One region of the Pseudoalteromonas sp. SG45-2 genome, then DNA from elsewhere that is predicted to be linked to it. Evidence: predicted binding sites of a transcription regulator. Region 1 holds the regulator's gene; the other holds the start of a gene.
What was found. The regulator MetJ, encoded in region 1, represses methionine synthesis genes. The targets are predictions, from matches to a motif close to TAGACGTCTAGACGTCTA.
Positions count from the first base shown of each region.

Region 2: a site for MetJ is predicted at 6,186-6,203, ahead of metK (methionine adenosyltransferase). Genes of this name have one in related genera too.

Region 1 covers NZ_JACJEO010000020.1:68,968-77,147, forward strand. The annotation lists gene priA (primosomal protein N') at 1-2,164, opposite strand, end outside; gene rpmE (50S ribosomal protein L31) at 2,395-2,610, shown strand; gene H5116_RS14985 (malic enzyme-like NAD(P)-binding protein) at 3,137-4,378, shown strand; gene metJ (met regulon transcriptional regulator MetJ) at 4,443-4,763, opposite strand; gene metB (cystathionine gamma-synthase) at 5,053-6,300, shown strand; gene metL (bifunctional aspartate kinase/homoserine dehydrogenase II) at 6,470-8,180, shown strand, end outside.
Region 2 covers NZ_JACJEO010000035.1:26,416-34,595, forward strand. The annotation lists gene panP (pyridoxal-dependent aspartate 1-decarboxylase PanP) at 1-1,595, shown strand, start outside; gene serA (phosphoglycerate dehydrogenase) at 1,648-2,877, opposite strand; gene rpiA (ribose-5-phosphate isomerase RpiA) at 2,887-3,540, opposite strand; gene H5116_RS19140 (5-formyltetrahydrofolate cyclo-ligase) at 3,594-4,190, opposite strand; gene H5116_RS19145 (hypothetical protein) at 4,209-4,757, opposite strand; gene metK (methionine adenosyltransferase) at 4,933-6,084, opposite strand; gene tkt (transketolase) at 6,389-8,180, shown strand, end outside.

The sequences.
Region 1 (8,180 bases):
CGTCTAAGCTCCAGCGTACTTTTTGTGCAAGTTTACTTGAACTTAAATAATCAACCATTTGCGCAAGGTACTGATGTAATATGCGGCGATCTTGCGCTTGAATATGTAATTGAAAACGATACATACCTGCGACTTTTTCAAGTGGAGCAGGGATCGGACCGAGCAATTGTATACCAGATACCCCATTCACAGGAACCAAATCCGTCAAAAAATCGACGACTAGCTTAATGCTGTGTCCTTGTGCACGGACAATAGCCATATTTGTAATGGGTGGTAAGTCTGCATCATCGCGTTCACTCAGTGCAAAGCGAGCAAAGTCTTGGTAACCATTATTAACTAAGTCTTGTAAAAGCGGGTGTTCTGGAAAGTGTGTTTGTAATAATACTTGTCCAGGTTCCCCTGAACGCCCAGCTCGCCCCGCGACCTGAGTAACTAACTGTGCTAAATGCTCTGTCGCCCTAAAGTCGCATGAGTATAAACCGCTATCTACGTCTAAAATTATAACAAGGCTTACATCTGCAAAGTGATGGCCTTTGGCAAGCATTTGTGTGCCAACTAAAATGCGTGCACCGCCTAGGTTTATTTCACCTAGTGCTTTTTCAAGGCTGCCTTTACGGCGAGTTGAATCGCGGTCTATGCGAGTAACGGGTGTATCTGGAAACTCGGTCGATAAAAACTCTTCAATTTGCTCTGTACCTTTGCCATTTGGAAATATTTGCGTACTTCCACAATCAGGACATTGGTGAGGAACAGGGTATTGATCGCCACAGTGATGACAAATCATTTGCCCAATCGCTTTATGAAATGTGGCGCTGGTACTGCAGCGTTTACATTCACTTAGCCAGCCACATTCATGGCAAATAAGAGTGGGTGAAAAACCTCGGCGATTTAAAAAAACCATAACCTGTTTACCGCGATTTAAGTGTTGGCGCATAGTTGCAAGGCTTGCATGTGCAATACCTGCTTGGTCGGGTTGGCCTTTCATATCGAGTAACTTAAATTGGTTATCTGTCGCAGTTTGCGCGCGCTCGGTTAAACTTAGTAGCTGATATTTGTTATTAATTGCTTTGTGAAGTGTTTCAAGTGCGGGTGTAGCACTGCCTAATATAAGTGGTATTTTATGCTGAAAAGCTCTGTATGCGGCCAAATCACGAGCATGGTAACGAAGGGTATCTTGTTGCTTAAATGATGAATCGTGCTCTTCATCGACAACTATCATACCGAGTTTTAAAAATGGCAGAAAAATACTCGAACGTGTGCCTATAACTATTGCACAACTGCCTTTTTCGCAAAAACGCCATGTTTGCAATCGCTCGTTGTCGGTAAGGGCTGAATGCCAAAGCATAATGGGTGTATCAGGAAAGCGGCGACGAAAACGGTTTACAGTTTGTGGCGTTAAGCCTATTTCTGGCACTAATACTAATGCTTGCTCGCCACGTTTTAATACTTCTTCTAGGCACTGTAAATACACTTCTGTTTTACCACTGCCAGTTACGCCCTCTAATAAAAAGCTGCTAAATCCATTGCTTTGATTGATTGCTGTACAGGCAACCGCTTGTTCTTTATTAAGTACAGGTTTACTACCGACAGTTGGTGCAACGCTTTGCCATTGGTTATCGTGTTCAATAGTTTGCGTAATGAGTTCTTTATCTATTAGGCTATCTATTGTTTTTTTACTAAAGCCAAGAGCTTTTAATTCGGTTAACGATGATTTCCCCGATTGCGACAACTGCTTTAATAAATTGAGTTGTGTTTTGGCTTTTAATGACGGTACTTTTGAGCCTTTTTCTGTCAGAGCAACCATGTTAATACTGGTTTTATCTGGCGATTCACCTTGGCGAAGTGCACTCGGTAGCGCTATGTGAATAGTTTCGCCTAAGGGATAGCAATAATAGCGGGCAGTAAAGCTAAGGAGTTCTAAATGTTGGGCGCTTAAAATAGGGGTGTCGTCTATTACCTCTATAATATTCTTAATTTTATCTAAAGGGACGTCGGTACTGTTTTTAATACCCAGAACAACAGCTACTTTTTTTTGATTACCAAAAGGTACTAAAACCCGCATGCCCGGTAGTATGGGTGTTGATAAGCCACTGAGCTGCTCTTCTATTTTATAATCAAAGGTGCGTGGAAGCGGGACTTTAATAGCAACTTCAACAAAACTCATAACAACTCAACCCGTAAAATTAATGCTGTAATGTACTAAAAATACCGCTAAAAACCTACTAGCAATAGTACTTGAGAAAGAGATTGTTCACTTTTTTAGCGAAAAGATAAATAAATACTTGTGCAGGGGAAGGTTGTTGGATAAAATCCGCCACCAACAAATTTGTTTTAACGACGTATGGTGCCAGACTTCGGGTTTGGAGAGCGATGCGGCCTTAACTAGAGGTTCCTATGAAAGAAGGTATTCACCCTAAGTACGAAGTAATTTCTGCAACATGTTCATGCGGAAACAAATTCGAAACTAGCTCAACTCTTTGTAAAGACATTCACTTAGACGTATGTTCTGCGTGTCACCCGTTTTACACTGGTAAGCAAAAGATTTTAGACACTGGCGGCCGTGTTGATCGCTTCAACAAGCGCTTCGGTGCACTTAGCAGCAAGAAGTAATTATTGCTGTTTAGTTAAAAAAAGCACCTTAGGGTGCTTTTTTTGTGTCTAAAATTTACTACTTCTTATCTTATTTAGCTTGCTCGAGCTACATCACACCTTGCATAACTATTTCCTATTCTTATTCTGAGTATGCATAAACCTTTACAGACAAATCGATAGATATTCTCTATATTTTAAATAGTACAAATTTTAACTAGGTTGATAAAAGTAGCTAACGTGGGCTTATCTGTTTTTAAAGTAGTGTAGTAGGCTGTTATTTTAAGTTTATGATGATGCGTTAAACATACATTTTTTTAATATTGTAATAGACATAAACGCACCTCAAAACTTACTTTTTTGGTGAATTTTTATTTATCAAATGTTTATATAATCCTGCAAAGTTACTGAAAAACCTCTTAAAATTAAAGGATATAGCATATAACAGGATAGACCTGATATTGCTTGGAATTTAAAAATAATAAGGGTATCGTACCCCAAGACTCCACCTCTCACTTTAACTTAAATTGCAGGATACCATCGCGTTATGTCTGACTTTCGTGAACAAGCACTACATTATCACTCACATCCCGTACCTGGTAAAATTAGCATTGAGCTAACAAAACCAGCTGAAACAGTTCAAGACTTAGCCCTAGCTTATAGCCCAGGTGTCGCTGAGCCTGTACGTGAAATTGCCGCAGATCCTGCAAATGCATATAAATATACCGGTAAAGGTAACATGGTTGCGGTTATCACTAATGGTACTGCAATTTTGGGCTTGGGTAATTTAGGTCCTTTAGCGTCTAAACCAGTAATGGAAGGCAAGGCGTTATTGTTTAAACGTTTTGCAGGGCTTGATTCTATTGATATTGAAGTAAAGCACAAAACAACAGAAGACTTTATTAACACGGTTGCCAATATTGCTGACACATTCGGTGGTATTAACCTTGAAGATATTAAAGCACCAGAGTGTTTTGAAATTGAAAAAGCATTAATAGAGCGTTGTAGCATTCCTGTTTTTCATGACGACCAACACGGCACCGCCATTGTTACGGCTGCCGGCATGTTAAATGCACTAGAAGTACAAGGTAAATCAATTGAAGATGCAATAATTGTATGTTTAGGTGCAGGCGCTGCTGCAGTTGCGTGTATGGAACTGTTAATTAAGTGTGGTGCACTGCGTGAACACATTTATATGCTTGACCGCAAAGGTGTTATTCATACTCGTCGCGATGATTTAAATGAATATAAACAGCTTTTTGCTAACAATACCGATAAACGCACATTGCAAGATGTAATTGCAGATGCTGATGTGTTTGTTGGTGTTTCGGGTCCTAACTTGTTAGCTGCCGAAGATTTAAAACTAATGGCAGAAAAGCCGGTCGTGTTTGCATGTTCAAACCCAGATCCAGAGATCGATCCTGCACTTGCACACGGCGCACGCAATGATTTAATTATGGCAACAGGGCGCTCTGATTACCCTAACCAAGTAAATAATGTTTTATGTTTTCCGTTTATTTTCCGTGGTGCACTTGATGTACGTGCAAGCGCGATTAACGATGAAATGAAAATTGCTGCAGTTGAGGCTATTCGTAGTATTGCCAAAGAGCCTGTACCTGCAGAAGTTTTAAAAGCCGCAGGCGTAGATAAGCTAGAGTTTGGTGCGCAGTATATTATTCCAAAACCAATGGATCCGCGCTTACTACCGCGTATAGCTAAAGCTGTAGCACTTGCTGCGGTAGAGTCGGGTGTTGCGCAAATTGACTTGCCTGAAAATTATATGGCGTAATATATAACGCTTAAACAAAAAAACCTCAGCAATGCTGAGGTTTTTTGATTAAAAAGGTAACGATTTATTCTTCGTTTAAAATAGGCACTTCTAAACCCATTTCTTGCATTATCTTTTTAACTTCTTCTGGTACTTTTTCTGCGTTGTCTTTACGTAGGTCATCGTCATTTGGTAAAGGTTGGCCAGTAAATGCATGCAAAAACGCCTCACATAGCAATTCACTATTTGTTGCATGGCGAAGGTTGTTGATTTGACGACGCGTACGCTCATCCGTTAAAACTTTTAATACATTTAGCGGGATCGAAACGGTGATCTTTTTAACTTGCTCTGATTTTTTCCCGTGTTCTGCGTATGGGTGAATATACTCACCATTCCATTTAGCCATAAGATGTATCGTTGCCTCAGATTATTAATTTCTCACACGGTATAAAAAGCGTGTAAATATGCGTGAAATTCTATCGATTTAAAAAAGATAGTCAAATAATAGATACCGATCTATCTTAATAAGCCTATTTGGGATGTAAAAATAAGCTCACTTTTGTGAGCTAAAATGTGGTACTAGCAAACGCCTTTCCTAACTTTAGCCATCTAGAGCTTTAAAATACTTTGACTTATTAAAACGGATAACTTACTCTTTTAGACGTCTAAACATCCAAATTAATCAGGTGACGAATATGAGCGAAAAAAACAAAGCGACCATTGCTGTACGTAACGGCGTTGATGCTGATAAACATCATGGTGCAGTGGTGCCGCCAATTTATTTATCAACGACTTATTCGTTTGCCGACTTTGATACTAAGCGTGAGTATGATTATGGCCGCAGTGGTAACCCTAATCGTGATATTTTAGCAGAGACGCTTGCTAAGCTTGAAGGTGGCGCTCGTGGCATAATTACGGCCACTGGTATGGCTGCCGTGCATTTAGCTACTCAGCTACTTAACAGTGACGACACGTTAGTAATTCCACATGATTGTTATGGTGGAAGCTATCGTTTATTTACATCGTTACAAAAACGCGGACTATTGAAGCTTGAAGTATTAGATTTAACAAAAGAAGAAAGCCTTCAACAAATTTTAGCAATTAAACCTAAACTTATTTGGATAGAGACTCCAAGTAACCCAGTACTTCGTTTAACCGATATTAAAGCGGTTACCGATGTTGCTAAGCAATGCGGTGCATTGGTTGCCGCAGATAACACGTTTTTGTCTCCTGCCTTACAAAACCCTATTAAGTTTGGTGTAGATATTGTGGTGCATTCAACTACTAAATATATTAACGGGCACTCAGATGTAGTGGGCGGCGCTGTTATTGCTGCAACACAAGAGCTTGGTGATGAGCTTGCTTGGTGGGCAAATAATATTGGTATTACGGGCGCCCCTTTTGATAGTTATTTAACGCTTCGTGGTCTACGTACTTTAAATGTGCGCTTAAGGCAGCACCAAGAAAATGCGCTAGCAATAGCTAAGTACCTTGAAAGTTCCAATTTTGTAAGCCAAGTTTACTATCCTGGACTTGAGTCGCATCCTCAACATGAACTTGCTAAAGCACAACAACTTGGCTTTGGTGGCATGGTTAGTTTTGATATTAAAGGCGATATAAACGACGCGGCAGCATTTTTAACTAGCCTTAAAACGTTTAGTTTAGCTGAGTCACTAGGTGGCGTAGAGAGCTTAATTTGTCACCCTGCAACTATGACGCACGCAGGTATGGAGGCAAAGGCACGTTTAGAAGCGGGTGTGGGCGATACGCTTATTCGTATTTCGGTTGGGATTGAAGATATACACGATTTAATAGCTGACTTTGAACGAGTATTTGAACTTGTAAAACCAGGGCAAAATAAAAATGTTGGCCGTGTAGGCAAAGGTGCTGGCACTTCTGGTGGAAACGTTAAATTAAGTGCAGCCCGTCCAGCGCTTTGGTAATTAATACCAATCCGCAATAATACCTAATCAATTTGAGGGATTAAACCGCACGATAACATCGTTAAAAATTCCTAATATAGAACAACTAAATAACGAAATTTTTGCCTTGTTATCGATACGGTTTTCTTACCTCAAAATAGACAACTTAATTAAGCGAATTGGTATAAATATGGTCAATTGTGTACATAAATTTGGTGGTTCAAGCTTAAGCTCTAGTGAGCGCTATCAAAGCGTAGCTAAAATAATTATTGGGCATACTCAGCCGGGCGACTGTGTTGTGGTGTCTGCTGCAGGTAAAACTACAGATACACTTGTGTCATTGTGGCAAAGTTATCAGCTGCAAGACACGCAAGCTGTCGCTGATATTTTACTGCAGTTAAATAACCATCAAAGTGATTTAATTGAGCAGTTATTACAAGCTGATTTAAAGCGCTGCGCACTTAGAACACTAAATACCGAGCTTAGTAATATTGCAGAACTTGCTCAAGCTGAGCAGCTAAAAGAGGCTGCGTTACTTGCGCACGGGGAACTGTGGTCAGCACGTTTACTCGCTACTTATTTACAGCAGCTAAATATTGAGGCGTGTGCTCAAGATGCCCGTAGTCTTTTTACCTTAAACGATGGTGAATTAATGCATGCGCAAAATGCGCAGCAATGTCGACAGTCAATTTTACCTAATAAGATAAATGTTGTTACTGGGTTTATTGCCGCCGATACGAAAGGTGAGACCGTAACACTTGGACGCAACGGTAGCGATTATAGTGCAACACTACTTGCAAATTACTGTGATGCTAAGCAGGTATGTATTTGGACCGATACACAGGGAGTGTTTAGCACTGATCCTCGAAAGGTAAAAAAGGCGATTAAGTACGGCAAAATTTGTCGCGGACAAGCTAATTTATTAGCTCGTTTGGGTAACCCTGTATTACATGCAAAAACACTATCGCCACTTAAAAACAGCGATATTAAGCTAGCTGTTCGTAGTAGTTTTGATGTGCAAGCAAGCCCAACAGATATAGTAAAAGAAGGTTCAGCAAAGAAAAAGCGCTTTATAACCACGCTGCAAAATGTTGATTTGTTAATGGTTGAAGGATTAAGTGAAGGTGAGGTCGCAAGCGTTAGTCAGCTTATTCAGCATAGCCTTCATCATTTTAACCATAATGGTGAAGTGTATTTAGTAGTACCGGCTGCACAAACATATCAAGTTATTAATTACTTTGCTGGTAGAGCTAATATTAGTGAGTCAAATTTAAATGGCTGTGCAATTGTTGCCCCTGAGCAAGACGTTAGCGTACTAAAACTGCAAGCTTTAGAGGTATTAGCTGAGCAGACTATAAAACCGCGTTTTGTGCATCAAGATAATGGTTATGTTTTATTACTAACAGACCAATTTATAGATAGCGATATACAAAGCGTCTTACACGATAAGCTAATCAATAAAGGCCAAGAAATAGCCGTTATAGTTGCGGGCCTTGGCAATGTAGGCGATGCTTTTATTGAGCAGTTATCGGCACAATTTGAGCGTTTATCAGGCGACTTTAGTATTAAATTGGTAGCGCTGGTTCGCTCTAAACATATGTTATTTAATGCAAGTGGCATAAATATATCGCAATGGAAAACTCAATGGCAGCATGAGGCGAATAGCTATGAAACTGCGGATTTACTTAATGCGATAAGCGAGCTTGACTACGAACATAAAGTTTTAATTGATATTACTGCAAGTGAGCAGTTTAGCTTTTTATATACAGATTTTGTAGACAGAGATTGTCATTTAATTAGTGCTAACAAATATGCAGGTACAGCACCGACTTCTTGGTATAAAGCACTTCGTAGTAACCTTGGCGAACGTAATTTACATTGGCGATATAATACAAGTGTAG
Region 2 (8,180 bases), on a different contig from region 1:
AAGAAAGCCTTAAGCGTATATTTACTGTACCTGAAGCGCCAGACTCAACTTTAAGCAAAATCGAGCTTGAAATTTCGAGTAATTTAGCAGGTTTTCTAAACGAAAATATAGCGGCAATTGAAAAACCATTACATGAAATAGAAAAAGATTTTCAATCGGCAGTGATCCCAGAAGATCCAACGTTTGTCTCTGCTTATGCCCAAGACATAATGGAGCAGCTTGTTGCACATTCTGTGCATACAGCTGCGCCTAGTTTTATTGGTCACATGACCTCTGCCTTGCCGCACTTTTTATTGCCGCTGTCAAAATTGATGGTAGGGCTAAATCAAAATCTAGTAAAAATAGAAACATCTAAAGCGTTTACGCCTCTTGAGCGTCAAGTGCTTGGGATGATGCATCATTTAGCTTATGGGCAAGAAGACTCATTTTATTCTAAATGGATGCACAGTGCTAAAACCTCATTAGGTGCATTTTGCTCTGGTGGTACGGTTGCTAATATTACTGCGCTTTGGATTGCGCGAAACCGCTTATTAAAACCTGATGGCGATTTTAGAGGTATAGGTGCACAAGGCTTAATTGCTGGTATGCTGCATTACGGTTATAAAGGTTTAGCGGTATTAATATCAGAACGCGGGCATTACTCGTTAGGTAAATCGGTTGATTTACTCGGCATTGGTCGCGATAACTTAATTGGTATTAAAACCTGTGAAAATAATAAAGTCGATGTAACAGCTATGCGCGAAAAAGCACGTGAGCTTGAAGCGCAAGGTATTAAAGTAATGGCGATTATTGGGGTCGCGGGGACAACCGAAACCGGTAATATTGACCCACTTGATGAAATGGCCGACTTAGCACAAGACATTAACTGCCATTTTCATGTAGATGCAGCATGGGGGGGAGCGACCCTTTTATCGAGTACGCACCGTCCTTTACTAAAAGGGATTGAGCGAGCAGATTCAATTACCATCGATGCACATAAACAAATGTATGTACCAATGGGAGCGGGTTTGGTTTTATTTAAAGACCCCGCTGCAACTGATGCAATAGAACATCACGCTGAGTATATATTACGTAAAGGTTCAAAAGACTTAGGTAGCCACACGCTTGAAGGCAGCCGACCTGGTATGGCAATGTTAGTACATGCTTGCTTACGTGTTATTGGTCGTAAAGGTTACGAAATGCTGATTGATCGAAGCATCAAAAAAGCACATTACTTTGCTGATTTAATTAAGGCTGATGAAGACTTTGAGCTTATTTCGGAGCCTGAGTTGTGCTTATTAACGTATCGTTATGTACCTAAGCAAATTAAACAAGCAATAGCCGATGCAGATGCTGCAACTCGGTTAGATATTTTTGCTTCACTGAACCGTTTTACTGCCAGTATGCAAAAGCGTCAACGCGAGTCTGGTCGCTCATTTGTATCACGTACACGCTTAACGCCTTCTAAATACGACAATCAACCAACGGTTGTATTTAGAGTGGTTCTTGCTAACCCGCTTACCTCAGGCGCTATTTTAAAAGAGATATTAGCTGAGCAAAAAGAGTTGGCTGCAACAGATCCGGTATTCAAAAAATACTTGAGAAAGTATATGTAATCTAAATACAAAAAAGGGTCCATAAGGACCCTTTTTTAATATCAAAGAATGGTTAATGTAAAATACGTGCTCTAATTGTACCCTCAACAGCGCTCAGTTCTTTAAGTGCTACTTCAGATTGATCTGTATCAACATCAATAACTACATAACCAATAGATGCGTCTGTTTGTAGGTATTGCGCAGCAATATTAATACCGTGCTGTGCAAACGCTTGGTTAATTTGCGTTAGTACACCTGGGCGGTTGTGGTGTACGTGTAATAAACGGCTACGATTAGCAAGCTCAGGTAGCGATACTTCAGGGAAGTTAACCGCAGTAATAGTTGAGCCATTATCTGAATATTTAGCCAATTTACCCGCTACTTCAATACCAATGTTTTCTTGCGCTTCTTGTGTAGAACCACCAATGTGCGGCGTTAAAATAACATTGTCGAATTGGCGCAGTGGCGATACAAATTCTTCATCGTTAGATTTTGGCTCAGTAGGGAACACATCGATTGCTGCACCACTTAGTTTTTTCTCTGTAAGCGCTTCTGCAAGAGCATCAATATCAACAACAGTTCCGCGTGATGCATTGATCAAAATAGACCCCTGCTTCATAACTGCAAGTTCTGCTGTACCAATAAGGTTTTTAGTTTGCGGTGTTTCTGGTACATGTAAGCTAATAATATCAGAGCGTTGTAACAGCTGAGTAAGGTTATGAACTTGTGTTGCATTGCCCAGTGATAACTTATCTTCGATATCGTAAAACTCCACGTTCATACCGATATTTTCAGCCATAATACCTAGCTGAGTACCAATGTGACCGTAGCCAATAATACCTAATGTTTTACCACGTGCTTCAAACGAACCATTTGCTGTTTTTAACCAGCCACCACGATGAGCCGCTGCATTACGCTCTGGAATACCACGTAATAAAAGTAGAATTTCGCCAAGTACAAGTTCAGCAACTGAACGAGTATTAGAAAATGGAGCGTTAAATACAGCAATACCACGTTCGCGTGCTGCATCTAAATCAACTTGGTTTGTACCAATACAAAAACAACCAATAGCAACTAGCTTTTCAGCTGAGTCTAATACAGCTTGGTTAATATGAGTACGAGAACGAAGCCCTACAAAGTGAACATCTTTAATGCGCTCTTTAAGCTCGTCCTCAGGTAAGGATGTTTTAACGTAGTCGATATTGCTGTAACCGTTACGTTTTAGCGTTTCAACAGCGCTTTGGTGAACACCTTCAAGCAAGAGAATTTTAATTTTGTCTTTTGCTAACGATACCTTACTCATAACCTCATCCTATTTAATTTGTGGCCCATTTTTGGTACCGATAATCACTTTATCAGCACCTCGCATCGCAAATAGGCCGTTGGTAACTACGCCAACAATTGAATTGATTTGTGTTTCAAGTTGTTTGGCATTGGTAATTTTTAAGTTAAATACATCTAATATAACGTTACCATTATCGGTAACTACGCCTTGGCGATAAACAGGGTCACCACCAAGTTTTAATAATTCTCGTGCAACGTAGCTGCGCGCCATTGGAATAACTTCTACCGGAAGCGGGAAGTCGCCCAATGTATCTACCAGCTTTGTGTCATCAACAATACACACAAACTGTTTTGCAACTGCTGCTACTATTTTTTCACGTGTTAGCGCTGCGCCGCCGCCTTTAATCATTTCGTTTTGAGCGTTTATTTCGTCAGCGCCGTCAACGTATACATCTAAAGCATCAACGTTATTAAGTTCAAAAACTTCAATACCTAACGCTTCCAAACGTGCAGTTGACGCTTCTGAGCTTGATACAGCGCCTACAATAGTGTCCTTTACTGAGCCAAGGGCATCAATAAAGTGATTAACAGTAGAGCCTGTACCGACACCTACAATGGTGTTTTCTTTTACAAACTCGAGTGCTGCCCAGGCAGCTGCTTTTTTTAATTCGTCTTGTGTCATTGCTTTGTGCTCATGTATGTCAGAAATATGCGGCTAGTAACCAAAATTAAATGTTACCAACAGTATGTTTTATCTGGGGTGATAATGGTTTCAAGTGGTACGTCCCATGACTCGATTGGTAGAGCATCAACTTTTTGGCATTCATGTGCAAGGCCAATTAGTTGCGGTTTTTGCCAATTTTGTTCATGTAAACGTGCCAATGTCCGGTCGTAAAACCCACCTCCCATTCCTAGGCGATTACCTTGTTTATCAAATGCCACTAATGGCATAAGGAGGTAATCAAGCGCTGGTAATGGGCATATTTGAGAGCAGTTCAGCTTAGGCTCCAAGATACCATAGCGATTTGCCCTCATGGGTGAGTTTTTCTCATAGCGCTGAAATAGTAAATTAGCGCCATTGAATGGGTGTATTATAGGTAGATAAACAGCATGGTTTAAGTTCCATAATTCTTTAATTAACAATGAAGTGTCTAGTTCTCCGTCGTTACTTAAATAAATGGCAATATGCTTTGAATTCGTTATGTTTTCGCTTTTTAAGTGTTGAATAAAATTCATTTTTAGCGATTGCGCAGCAATTATTTGCTGATTATTTGACAAGTTTTTACGGGTGTTACGAATTTCAGCTCTTATTTGTGCGCGTTCATTGCTCATTAAACTAATTAGCCATTTTTAAAAAGAGAATAAATCGGGAAAAATTAAAAAAACAGCAAGTACAACTAGCAAAATGGTGGCAGTTGCAATCAATGAATATAAAAGTAAGTTACTGCGTTTTTTAGGAGTAGCTAAATCCTCATCTAGCATTAGGTCGTCATTTTGCCATTCGTCTACACTTTCGTCTGGTGTATTTAATTGAGCTTCAGGAAGGCGTTGCTCTAGCTCATCTAGCTTTTCTTCAAGGCGTATTAAGCTACTAGTGATGTAATCAAGTGCATCAAAAATACGTTCATCACGTTGGTTGTTATTTGCAGCTGCGGGGGAGCTATTTTGAATCGCATTTGAAACAGCTTGCAGCTTACTTTTAATACCTAGGCTTGCTAATAACTTAGTCTGTTTTAACGCTTTGTCTTTATCGCTTGGCGCAAACAGCGGCTTACCTTTAAAAAAAAGAGCTACTTTTTCATCTGACGTTTTTAATTTTGCAGCTAAGTTTGCGCACGCTGTTTTTATGTCAACGTTATCGGCAAGTCCTGCAAATATAACGCGAAAGTTATCGGCCATTTAACTATCCCTAAAGCTTTTATAATGAAATGAGTATATACCTAAAGTACAAAAGAATTCGAGGTTGATTTTATAGTTATTTTGTAGACGTACTACAAACAATGTAACTGATAAGTTTTAGATACAAAAACGGCCCTATTAAGGGCCGTTTTTAATTTACTTCAACATTTTTAGCTTAAAGGCCAGCAGCTGCACGAAGTGCATCAGCTTTATCTGTACGTTCCCAAGGGAATTCGTCACGACCAAAGTGGCCGTAAGCCGCTGTAGGAAGGTAGATAGGGCGCTCTAAATCAAGCATTTGAATTAAGCCGTAAGGGCGCAGGTCAAAGTGTTCACGAATAAGTTCGATTAAACGGCTTTCTTCTAACTTGCTTGTACCAAACGTTTCAACGCTGATAGATGTAGGCTCTGCAACACCGATTGCGTAAGAAACTTGTAATTCACATTTATCAGCAAGGCCAGCCGCAACTACGTTTTTAGCAACGTAACGTGCAGCGTATGCAGCTGAGCGGTCAACTTTAGATGGATCTTTACCAGAGAAAGCACCACCACCGTGACGAGCCATACCACCGTATGTATCAACGATGATTTTACGACCTGTTAAACCACAATCGCCCATTGGTCCGCCAATTACAAAGCGACCCGTTGGGTTAATGAAAAATTTAGTCGCGCTTGTAATAAGCTCTGCAGGAAGTACCGGCTTGATGATAGTCTCCATCACCGCTTCTACTAAATCTTTTTGCGAAATGTCTTCGCTGTGCTGAGTAGATAGTACTACTGCATCAATACCTACTGGCTTACCATTTTCGTATGCAAAAGTAACTTGAGATTTTGCATCTGGACGTAACCAGTTAAGCTCGCCGCTTTTACGTACTTGCGCTTGGCGCTGTACTAAACGGTGTGAGTAAGTAATTGGCGCAGGCATTAGTACTTCTGTTTCGTTACATGCGTAACCAAACATAAGACCTTGGTCGCCAGCACCTTGTTCTTCTGGGCTAGTACGGTCAACACCTTGGTTAATGTCAGGAGACTGTTTACCAATAGTGTTTAAAATTGCACATGAATCTGCATCGAAACCCATGTCTGAATGCGTGTAGCCAATTTCACGTACTGTTTTACGTGTAATTTCTTCAATATCAACCCATGCGCTAGTAGTGATTTCACCACCAACCATAACCATACCTGTTTTTACGTAAGTTTCGCACGCAACACGGGCATGAGAGTCTTGCTCTAGGATAGCATCAAGTACCGCATCAGAGATTTGATCGGCGATTTTATCCGGATGACCTTCAGAAACTGATTCAGAAGTAAATAAATGTTTTGCCATTGTAATTCTGCTCACAAATATTGCGCTTCACAAACGTCGGTATTAGCGCTAAAAAATTAAGGGGCGTATTTTATCGAAAACAAAACACCTTGCATAGTGTTTTTACGCCTAGACGTCTAAATAAAATTACTAATAACTTTTTGGTCTTAAAAAATATTCATAATGCCTCACTTTTATAGGGTTTTTAATTGCACACAGCCCCCACAATAAGTAAGAATGGTCGATATAAACAAACCCAAGTTACTTGGGTGCATAAACAAACACATAAATACCCGCGCAAATACACATAAAGGTAGGAGAATTCATGCCATCTCGCAAAGAACTTGCAAATGCTATTCGCGTCTTGTCAATGGACGCAGTACAAAAGGCCAAATCTGGTCACCCTGGAGCCCCTATGGGCATGGCTGATATCGCAGAAGTATTATGGCGCGATTATCTAAAACACAACCCAACAAATCCAGAGTGGGCTGACCGTGACAGATTTATTCTTTCAAACGGCCACGGTTCAATGCTTATCTATTCTCTATTGCATCTAAGTGGTTACGACTTACCACTGGACGAAATTAAAAACTTCCGTCAAATGCATTCTAAAACACCAGGTCACCCTGAATATGGCTATGCACCAGGAATCGAAACTACTACGGGTCCATTAGGTCAAGGGATCACAAATGCCGTAGGTATGGCAATTGCTGAAAAAGCGCTAGCTGCACAGTTTAACCGTGAAGGTCACGATATTGTTGATCACTTTACCTATGCATTTATGGGCGATGGCTGCCTTATGGAAGGTATTTCTCATGAAGCTGGTTCACTTGCAGGCACATTAGGTCTTGGTAAACTTGTTGCATTTTGGGATGACAACGGCATCTCAATCGATGGTGAAGTAGAAGGTTGGTTTACAGATGACACGCCAGCTCGCTTTAAAGCATACGGTTGGCATGTAATTAGTGGTGTTGATGGCCACGACAGCGATGCTATAAGTGCTGCAATTGCAGAAGCTAAAAGTGTTACCGATAAACCATCACTAATTTGTTGTAAAACAATTATTGGTTACGGCTCACCTAATAAATCTGGTAGCCACGATTGTCACGGTGCACCACTAGGTGATGACGAAATTAAAGCGTCTCGCGAATTCTTAGGTTGGACTGGCGATGCGTTCGAAATTCCTGATGATATTTACGCACAATGGGATAGCAAAGAAAAAGGTCAGCAGCTTGAATCAAGCTGGGACGAAAAATTTGCAGCATACGCAAAAGCATACCCAGAGCTTGCAGCTGAATATAAGCGTCGTATTAATAACGAACTGCCTGGCGATTGGGCTGAAAAATCTCAAGCGTACATTGAGCAATTACAAGCAAACCCTGCAAACCCAGCGTCTCGTAAAGCATCGCAAAATGCATTAAACGCATTTGGTCCGTTATTACCAGAATTTATGGGTGGCTCAGCCGATTTAGCAGGCTCAAACTTAACAATTTGGGATGGCTCTAAAGGTTTAACACACGACGATGCAAGCGGTAACTACATTTACTACGGTGTACGTGAGTTTGGTATGTCGGCAATTATGAATGGTATTGCCCTTCATAAAGGCTTTATTCCTTACGGTGCTACGTTCTTAATGTTTGTTGAATATGCAAAAAATGCCGTACGTATGGCTGCATTAATGAAGCAACCAAGCATTTTTGTATACACGCACGATTCAATCGGTTTAGGTGAAGATGGTCCAACTCACCAACCAGTAGAGCAAATTGCAAGCATGCGTTTAACGCCTAACTTATACAACTGGCGCCCATGTGACCAAGTTGAGTCGGCAATTGCATGGCAACAAGCTATTGAGCGTAAAGACGGTCCTACATCGTTAATCTTTACTCGCCAAGGTCTTGAGCAACAAGCGCGTGACGCACAGCAATTAAGCGATGTTAAAAAGGGTGGTTACATCCTTAGCTGTGACGGCAACCCTGAAATTATTTTCATTGCGACAGGCTCTGAAGTGCAACTAGCACAAGATTCAGCAACTGAGCTACGCAGCCAAGGTAAAAAGGTACGTGTTGTATCTATGCCATGTACTGATGCCTTTGAAGATCAAAGCGCAGAGTATAAAG